DNA from 4 places in the Streptomyces sp. Xyl84 genome. Region 2 is predicted to be linked to each of the others. Evidence: riboswitches for the same ligand, from Rfam matches in the RefSeq annotation. Region 2 holds a riboswitch; each other region holds the start of a gene.
The links. A riboswitch is a leader RNA that binds a small molecule or an ion and turns the genes downstream of it on or off. The one in region 2 is predicted to bind cyclic di-AMP.
Positions count from the first base shown of each region.

Region 1: another riboswitch for cyclic di-AMP. It lies ahead of AC6I72_RS13290 (transglycosylase SLT domain-containing protein); the one in region 2 lies ahead of AC6I72_RS07900 (M23 family metallopeptidase).
Region 3: another riboswitch for cyclic di-AMP. It lies ahead of AC6I72_RS18715 (transglycosylase family protein); the one in region 2 lies ahead of AC6I72_RS07900 (M23 family metallopeptidase).
Region 4: another riboswitch for cyclic di-AMP. It lies ahead of AC6I72_RS16750 (M23 family metallopeptidase); the one in region 2 lies ahead of AC6I72_RS07900 (M23 family metallopeptidase).

Region 1 is NZ_AP029182.1:3,089,296-3,091,487, reverse strand. It holds gene AC6I72_RS13295 (HAD family hydrolase) at 1-739, shown strand, start outside; gene AC6I72_RS13290 (transglycosylase SLT domain-containing protein) at 752-1,246, opposite strand; cyclic di-AMP (ydaO/yuaA leader) riboswitch at 1,251-1,445, opposite strand; gene AC6I72_RS13285 (polyprenyl synthetase family protein) at 2,129-2,192, shown strand, end outside.
Region 2 is NZ_AP029182.1:1,850,754-1,852,945, forward strand. It holds gene AC6I72_RS07895 (GntR family transcriptional regulator) at 1-465, opposite strand, end outside; gene AC6I72_RS07900 (M23 family metallopeptidase) at 718-1,476, opposite strand; cyclic di-AMP (ydaO/yuaA leader) riboswitch at 1,489-1,647, opposite strand; gene AC6I72_RS07905 (M16 family metallopeptidase) at 1,847-2,192, opposite strand, start outside.
Region 3 is NZ_AP029182.1:4,293,882-4,296,073, reverse strand. It holds gene eno (phosphopyruvate hydratase) at 1-85, opposite strand, end outside; gene AC6I72_RS18715 (transglycosylase family protein) at 400-1,143, opposite strand; cyclic di-AMP (ydaO/yuaA leader) riboswitch at 1,148-1,314, opposite strand; gene AC6I72_RS18710 (transglycosylase family protein) at 1,497-2,192, opposite strand, start outside.
Region 4 is NZ_AP029182.1:3,850,352-3,852,543, reverse strand. It holds gene AC6I72_RS16750 (M23 family metallopeptidase) at 131-1,207, opposite strand; cyclic di-AMP (ydaO/yuaA leader) riboswitch at 1,219-1,376, opposite strand; tRNA gene AC6I72_RS16745 (tRNA-Met) at 1,725-1,798, opposite strand; gene AC6I72_RS16740 (dihydrofolate reductase family protein) at 1,845-2,192, opposite strand, start outside.

The sequences.
Region 1 (2,192 bases), 1.2 Mb from region 2:
CACCCTGTCCGAGCGGTCCCTCGCCGCACTCGCGCGGGCGGCGGCGGCAGGCGCCCGGCACCTCGTCGTGACCGGCCGGCCGGCGCCGAGGGTACGGCCGCTGCTGAAGGACCTGGGCGGTACCGGGCTCGCGGTGTGCGGCCAGGGCGCACAGCTCTACGACGCCGGGGAAGACCGTCTGCTGTGGTCGCAGACGCTCGACCGGGAGACGGCCGAGACGGCGCTCGGCAAGATCGAGGCGGAGGTGGGGGAGGTGTACGCGGCGGTCGACCAGGACGGGGTGGAGGGGCTCACGCTCATCGAGCCCGGGTACCGCATGCCGCATCCCACGCTGCCCGCCCAGCGGGTGGCGCGGCGCGACGACCTGTGGCGCGCGCCCATCAGCAAGGTGCTGCTGCGCCATCCCGCCCTGTCCGACGACGAGCTGGCGGCGACGGCCCGCGGGGTGGCCGGTTCCCTCGTCGCGGTCACCATGTCGGGCCCGGGCACCGTGGAGCTGCAACCCCACGGCATCACCAAGGCGACCGGTCTGGCCCTGGCCGCCGGGCGTCTGGGGCTGGGGCCCGAGGACACCCTCGCCTTCGGAGACATGCCGAACGACATCCCCATGTTCCGGTGGGCCGCCCGGGGAGTGGCCATGGCCGGCGCCCACCCGGAGCTGAAGGCGGTCGCCGACGAGGTCACCACGTCGAACGAGGACGACGGCGTGGCCGTCGTCCTCGAGCGACTGTTCGTCTGAGGGCCGGATCCGTCAGTACGCGCTGAAGACGTTGTCGATGGAGCCGTAGCGCGCGGCCGCGTAGTTGCAGGCGGCCGTGATGTTCGCGACCGGGTTGTAGATGTCGAACGACGTGCCGGCCACGTGGTAGGCGTTGAAGGTCGGCTGGATGACCTGGAGCAGGCCCTTGGACGGGATGCCCTTGGCGGCGTTGGAGTCCCAGTTGTTGATGGCCAGCGGGTTGCCGGAGGACTCGCGTATCACGTTGCGGTAGATGCCGTTGTACGTGCCCGGGATGCCCTTCTGGCCCATGATCGCGAGCGACTCGCGGATCCAGCCATCCAGGTTGTTCGGGTAGGCGACCGTGCTCACCGTCTTGGCGGTGGCCGTGGTCGCCGCCGCGGGGGCGGCGGAGGCGCTGGTGGCGCCGATCAGGGGGAGGGCGAGGACGGCGGCACCCGTGCCGGAGACGGCGAGGGTGCGGACGAGGCGGGCGGTGCGGGAACGGCGCTGACCGTTTGCAGGCATGGGGGATTCCTCTCCGTCGCCTGCGAGGTGAGCTGTCGGGTTCGGGCGGGGAGGTGCCCGGCCGTGCCCTCGGGTGGCACGGCTTCACCCCGAGCCGTTCCGGCACGGCGTACGACGTAGGACGACGTACGGCGTTCCGGCCCGGCGACTTACCTGGGTCCCCCGCTCCTGCCATGAAGTGGTTCGGTCGATGGATATCGGGCGGTGGCAGGATTCGGCGTCCACCCGACTGGCCGGGAACGTATGCGAGAGCACATGTCCCGAACAAGTACCTGATTCATACATCGCCCTAGTTGACCTTGATCCGGGGTGTTTTGGGCACTTGATCCTTTGCATCTGCCAAGGGTCAACTCGTATGCGGGGGAAGGGAAGCGGGGGTGTGCGGGGTGGCCGCGGGGTGGCAGGGTGCGCGTGACCCAACTCACGGAATAATCCGGCCAGGAGCATTTACGGCCAACGGGAATTGAAATGCCAATAAGGGTAAATCGGACTCCTCCGGTGAGGGTGGGGCGGGGGAGGGGCGGGGAGTGGTGGTGCCGGTGCGGGGCAGCAGGGGAGGGGGAGGGGTGGTTGTCACGTTCGGTGAGGTTGTGGCCCCGTTCGGGCGGACGGGGGTTCGTCGCGCTCCGTGGCGGTCCGTCGCGGTCCGTCGTGCTCGGTGTGACGCGGGGGAGGGGGCAGAGTAGGGAGGAGTGAGTCGATAAATATCTGTTCATACGTGGTGATCGAAAACATATCGGTCGTGATCCGATACCACCTGGCCTGTATCGGTGGGCGCTATCGGTGATCGAAACGTGACCGGATACGCTGACTTGAGTGATGGCAGCGACCTATCGACAAACCGTGTAGCGCCAGCAGACACCAGCAGACAGGAGACCCCTCGTGACCGTCGTCGGGCCGTTCGGGCTGAGCGTGCGGGACCAGGCTCTCGAAGCCGATGTCCAGG
Region 2 (2,192 bases):
CCAGGCGATCTTGTACCGGAGCTGGGTCAGGGCGGCGGTCAGCGCGGGACTGCCGCAGGCCTGCGCCAGGGTCTCGTGGAACCAGGCCGCCAGCGACCGCAGTTCCTCGCCGCCGCTGCCCGCCCGCTCCCGCCCCAGCCTGACCAGGCCGCGCAGCACCTTCAGATGGGCCTCGGTGCGCCGCTGGGCGGCCCGCGCCGCGCCCAGCGGCTCCAGCAGGAGGCGCATCTCCAGCAGGTCGGCGGCCTCCTGCCCGGTGGGCTCGGCGACACACGCGCCGGCGTGCCGGCGGGTCACGACGAAACCCTCGGCCTCCAGCGTGCGCAGGGCCTCGCGCACGGGCACGCGCGAGACGCCGTAGCGTCGGGCGAGGACCTCCTCGGCGAGCCGGGCGCCGCGCTCGTGGACGCCGGCGACGATGTCGTCCCGGATCGCCGTGCACACCGAGTGCGCCGGAACGCGCATGACCGACCTCCGCATTGATCCCGTGCGACTCCGCGACGAACGCGTGTTCCGCGACTCTATGACAATGCGCGGGAATTTCCGACCGCACGACGGAATCCGGGGTTATTTTTTGGTCAACGCGGAGCCTGGGAATACCGAAAACCCCGGCCGGGCGGCCGGGGCTTTCGGTGTCGTTCAGATGTCCGCGTGATCAGCGTCCACGTGTTCGGAGGTACGGGCCGTCGGACGGGCACGCCCTCGCAGGTGCCGCCGTCAGACGTTCACGCCGTGCTTGCGCAGGTAGGCGATCGGGTCGACGTCCGAGCCGTAGTCGGGGGTGGTGCGCGCCTCGAAGTGCAGGTGCGGGCCGGTGACGTTCCCGGTGGCGCCGGACAGGCCGATCTGCTGCCCCGGCGTGACCTGCTGGCCCACCGAGACGTCGATGGACGACAGGTGCCCGTACTGGGTGTACATGCCGTCGGCCATCCTGATCACGACCTGGTTGCCGTACGCCCCGCCCCAGCCGGTCTGCACGACGGTGCCGACGCCGACCGCGTGCACCGCGGTGCCGCTCGCGGCGTGGAAGTCGATGCCGGTGTGCGAGCCGGAGGACCACAGGGAGCCGCCGGTCTTGTAGCCGGTGGAGACGTACGAGCCGGTGATCGGCGGCACGAAGGTGTTGAGGCGCTTGCGCTCGGCCTCGCGGGCGGCCCGCTCCTTGGCCTCGCGCGCCTTCTTCGCCTGCTCGGCGGCCCGCTTGCGCGCGGCCTCCTCGGCCTGCTTGTGCCGGGCCGCCTCCAGCTGGGCGGCGGCCTGGGCGTCGACCCGCTCGGCGACGGTGTCGCCGAGGCTGACGACCGGGGTGAGGCCGGTGTCCGCGGGGGCCGGGGTCTCGGCGGCCAGGGCCGGGGAGGCGGCGAGGGTGCCGATGACGCCGGTGGTGGTGAGGGCCGCGACACCCGCCGCGCGGGCGGTGGTGCGCTGCACCCGGCCGGGACGGCGGTGCTTCCCGGTGGCGCGCGTGAACGCCATGTGGTGGCTGGTCCTTTCCTTCCCTCTCGCCTACCGGGTTAGCTGACGGGTTCGGAGCAGGAAGGTCTCCTACGGGCCCCGCGCGTGCGCGGCGCCCGATTCACCCCAGGGACTGAGTGGGTCCCCGGCTCCCCTGGCTCGCGCCGTACGGGGACTCGGCGATGGCTGTCCGGTGCCGCGGGTGCGGCGCACTGCCCGACGAACAGCCGGACCGACGCTAGACGGGCCCGCTTTCCGATCCCAAACGGATCCGGGTTTTTGTAGCGCAGGCCACAGGGCAGAAGGGCAGCCACTCCCCCAATCCGGACATCCCAGAGCCCTGGTGACGCGTCCGTCACCAGGGCCCCACGCGCGCGTGCCGGGCGGCGCGTTACTCGGCGGCGACGACGGTCACCGGGCCGATGCCGAGCGCCTCGACGGGCTCCTTGATCTGCGCCGCGTCCCCGACGAGCACCGTCACCAGCCGGTCCACCGGGAAGGCGCTGACGACCGCCGCGGTGGCCTCCACCGTGCCGGTCTGGGCGAGCTGCTGATAGAGCGTCGCCTGGTAGTCGTCGGGCAGGTGCTGCTCGACCTGGTCGGCCAGCGTGCTCGCCACGGCGGCGGCCGTCTCGTACTTGAGCGGCGCCACACCGACGAGGTTCTGCACGGCGACGTCCCGCTCGGCCTCGGTGAGGCCCTCGGCGGCCAGCTTGCGCAGCACGGTGAACAGGTCG
Region 3 (2,192 bases), 2.4 Mb from region 2:
GGCCGACCTCGACCTCGACCGTGGGGTTGCCTCGGGAGTCCAGGATTTCCCGGGCTACGACGACGTCGATGGACGGCACGAGCATCTCCTTCGTGGATGTGACGCTGAAAGTGCGGGGCGGTCTGCCTTGCGGCTGTGCCTTGCGACTAGAGCCTAACCGTCCCGGGCCGCCGACCGATCGACCGACCGTCCCGTGGACAGGGTGACGGTACACATTGTTCCAGCACGGAACAAAGGGCGAAGGGGCGGGGACGCGAACGGGAAGTGAAAAAGCCCCGCCCCGGTGCGTACGGGGGAACACGCACCGGGGCGGGGAGCCCGTGGGGACGGGGGCGGCCCCACGCGGCCTCCGTCGTGGAGGCCGCGCCTGGGGAGGGCCTGGGGCCGGGCTAGGCCCTGTCACTTCAGGTGGAGCTGCTGGCCCGGGTAGATGAGGTCGGCGTCGTCGACGATGTCCTTGTTCAGCTGGAACAGCTTCTCCCAGCCGCCGCGCACGCCGTGCTCGGTGGCGATGGAGCTGAGGGTGTCGCCGGCGGCCACCTTGTACTCGCCGTCGCCCTTCTTGACCTTCTTGCCGGTCGGGGTGGTGACGGTCTTCTTCGGGGCCGGACGCGTCGCGGAGCGGTCGGCGGCCCGCTGCTCGGTCGAACGGGTCGAGGTGCTGCTCTTGGAGCTGCTGGAGCTGCTGCTCGACGAGGACGACGAGGAGGAGGAAGAAGAGGAGGAGGACGAGGAAGAGGACGACGAGGAGCTGCTGCCGCCGCTGGAGGAGGCGCCGGACAGGCCCTTGCCGCAGACCGGCCAGGCACCCTTGCCCTGACCCGCGAGCACCTTCTCGGCGACGGCTATCTGCTGCGACTTGCTCGCCAGGTCGGCGCGCGAGGCGTAGGCGGTGCCGCCGTACGCGGCCCAGGTGGAGTTGGTGAACTGCAGGCCGCCGTAGAAGCCGTTGCCGGTGTTGATGGACCAGTTGCCACCGGACTCGCACTGGGCGACCGCGTCCCACTCGGAGGTGGTGGCGGCGGAGGCGTTGCCGGCCGCCATCAGCGGGCCGGCGACGGCGACACCGGCGACACCGGCGAGTGCGATGGCGCGGGTGGCCTTGGACGGACGACGATGCTTGCCCTTGCCGGAAAACAGCATGGAAGGATCCCCTCACCGACGCCTGCGAGGTGAGCTGTCGGGTTCGGGCCGGTTGAGTTGCCCGGCCGTGCCTTTGGGGAGGCACGGCTTCACCCCCAGCCGCTCCGGTCGTCTGACCGGCGCGGCAACTTACCTTGGGTCCCCCGCTCCTGCCTTCGGCGCTCGAAGCGACGACTGTTCCCGTACGGCCGCTGGCAGGATTCGGCGTTGCGGCAGCCGGGGCTCGCGGTGGCGAGCGGTCATGACCGTAGACAGGTGATCGGCCGGATTTCAAAGACGATCAGGGCTTCTGAGACTCATCCCACACTTTCACCGAATGGGACATTCGACGCGAAGCGTGACGTGAACTCCGCCTAGTTTCGGGCGTTTTCAGCGGGGACATCCAGGCTCTGACCGGCGACGATGTGGTCGGGGTCGGCGCCGATGGAGCCCTTGTTCGCGTCGTACAGCGCGTGCCATCCGCCGTGGACGTCAAGGGAGTCGGCGATGGACGTGAGGGAGTCGCCGGTGCGGACGGTGTAGGAGGCGGCGGACGAGGCGTGGACGGCGCCGCCCTCACGCGAGGCGTGCCGGCCGCCCGTCGCGCCCGTACGACCCTCGGCGGCCCCTTCGTCGGCGCTGCCGCCGCGGTGGCGGCCGCCACCGAGCGCACCGGTGTCGACGAGGGCCGAAGAGCCGACGCTCTGACCGTAGTTGTCCAAGTCGCCGGAGTCGCCCCCGTCGCCGGCGCCGTCCGCCCACGGGGTGGCGTCGGACGCGTCCGGGCCGTGAGAGGTGCCGGACTTGGGCGGGTTGCCCGTCTTCGTGGGCGAAGAGGGCGAAGTGGAGGGCTTCGTGGAGGAGTCGCCCGGTGTGCCGGTCCCGTGGGCGGAGCCGGCCCCCTTGGGGGTGTCCGCCGAAGAGCCGGACGAACCGGACGAGTCGCCCGTACCGCTCTGCGTGTCGTCGGGCAGACCGGGGTCGTTCACGCCGGACGGCCCCGAACCGCCCGTCCCGCTCCGCCCCTCGGAGTCGTCGGCACCGTCGGCGGAACCGGACGATCCGGAGGA
Region 4 (2,192 bases), 2.0 Mb from region 2:
CTGCCGTCGGCGGGGTCCGGACCGTGGCCGGGAGCCGGACTGCCGGCGGGCAGCGACCTTCGGCGGAACCCGGGCCGTCGGTGGGACCCGGGCCGTCGCGGGCGGCGGCGTGCCGGCCGGCGGCGGTCCGTCAGGGGGTGAGGCCCTTGGACTGGAGCCACGCCATCGGGTCGATGCCGGCGGCCTGGCCGTCCGGGTGGACCTCCAGGTGCAGGTGCGGCCCCGTGACGTTGCCGGTGGCGCCGACCCGGCCGATGACCTCGCCCGTGCTCACCTTCTGGCCGGCCGCGACGCTGATCGACGACTGGTGGCAGAACCACAGTTCGGTGCCGTCGTCCAGGGTGAGGACCGTGCGGTAGCCGTAGGCGCCGGCCCAGCCCGCCTCGGTGACGGTGCCGCTGTGGACGGCCTTGATCAGGGTGCCGGTGGGCGCGGCGAAGTCGAGGCCGGTGTGGTGGCCGGAGGACCACATGGAGCCGGCCTGCCCGAAGGTGGAGGTGAGGGTGTACGAGGAGGTCGGCAGCGTGTACTGCTTGGCCAGCGCGGCCAGCCGGGCCGCCTCGGCCTCCTTGCGGGCCTCCTCCTCCGCCTTCTTCTTCGCGGCGGCGGCCTTGGCCTCGGCCTCCTTCTTCGCCTGGGCGGCGGCCTCCTCGGCCTGCCGGACGGCCTTGCGGGCCGCGGCCGCCTCCGTGGCCGCCCTGGCTCCGGCCTCGGCCTGGGCCTGCTGCTGCTCGGCCTGGGCCATGATCCGGCTGCGCAGCGCCTCGCCCGCGTCCGTGGCGGTGTGCGCGGTCGTCCCGGCGGTCACGGCCGGGGTCTCGGTGACGTCGCTGAGGGCGGTCGCGGAACCCTCGTGACCGTCGTGGCCGGATCCCTCGAAGAGACCGCCCACGGCGGGCAGGCCCTGCAGGGCGGGAACGTCGGGCAGGGAGATCGAGACCGGCGGCTTGCCGGTGTTGGCGCTGGCCATGCCGCCCGCCCCGACGGCCGCCATGACGCCCACGCCGAGCACGGTGGAACTGCGGGCGAGCCCGCCGCCGCGCTGCTTGGCCACGCGGTGCCGGCCGCGGACGGGACGGAGGGAGTCCTCGGTGGGGTTCCACTCCTCCCAGGGGCCCTGGTCGGGGTGCCGGTCACCGTAGGCGAAGGACTCGGTGCGCCGGCTCGGCACCGTCGGGGCTTCAGGGGCAGGCGGGTTGGACGCCACGCGGGCGTGCTCCTTTCCTTCCGTCTCGCCTACCGGGTTAGCTGACGGGTTCGGAGCGGGAAGGTCTCCTACGCGCGTCAACCAGCCGCGTACACACGGCGGATGACGCCCGATTCACCCCAAGTTGGTGGTTCCCCGGTTCCCTCGCGGGATTCGGCGCGCGCGCACGGAGCCGCCTTCGGTGACGGCTGGGACGACCGCGCTGCGTTATCGAACGTTAATAGACCCGGGGCTCCGATTCCAAGCCGATCGTCTTGATCCTTAAACCTTTTTGGCCAGAACATAAGCCTCACGAGGGATGGAAACGGGGTGAGTTGACTGGACTTCAGGCCACATCACGACGTCATCGAGCCGCGTCCGGCCCGGACCGTCCGGTGATGGTGTGTCAGTTGTTATGCGGACGGGGACGGCCCGCTCACGTCAGGTCACAACGATCAAGGAGCGGCCGGAGCGCCGGAACGAACGGAAACGGCTCAGGGCCGGAATCCTTGATCGGATTCCGGCCCTGAGCCTTCAGTAGCGGGGACAGGATTTGAACCTGCGACCTCTGGGTTATGAGCCCAGCGAGCTACCGAGCTGCTCCACCCCGCGTCGTTGAAACCAGTGTACGTCATCCCCGGGGTGGAATGCACACGCGTCACAGCAGGTGGCGATTGGGCTCCTTGGCCTGACCCTCGAACTCCGGCAGGACGACGACGTCCGCGCCCGCGGCCGCCAGCACCCCGGACCCGTCGGCGGCCTCGACGAACGTGTCCGGCTCCCGCCAGGCCGTGACCACTCGCCGCACCCCCGCGTCCAGAATCAGCCGGGCGCACGGACGCGGCCGGGAGGCGCGTCGGGCGCACGGTTCCAGGCTGCTGTACACCGTGGCCCCCGGCAGCCGCGGATCCGCCGGATCGGTCTTCGCGAGCGCGGCCTCCTCCGCGTGCACCACCGGATCGCCGGCCTCCCGCGAGTGGCCGCGGGCCAGCTCGGTGCCGTCGGC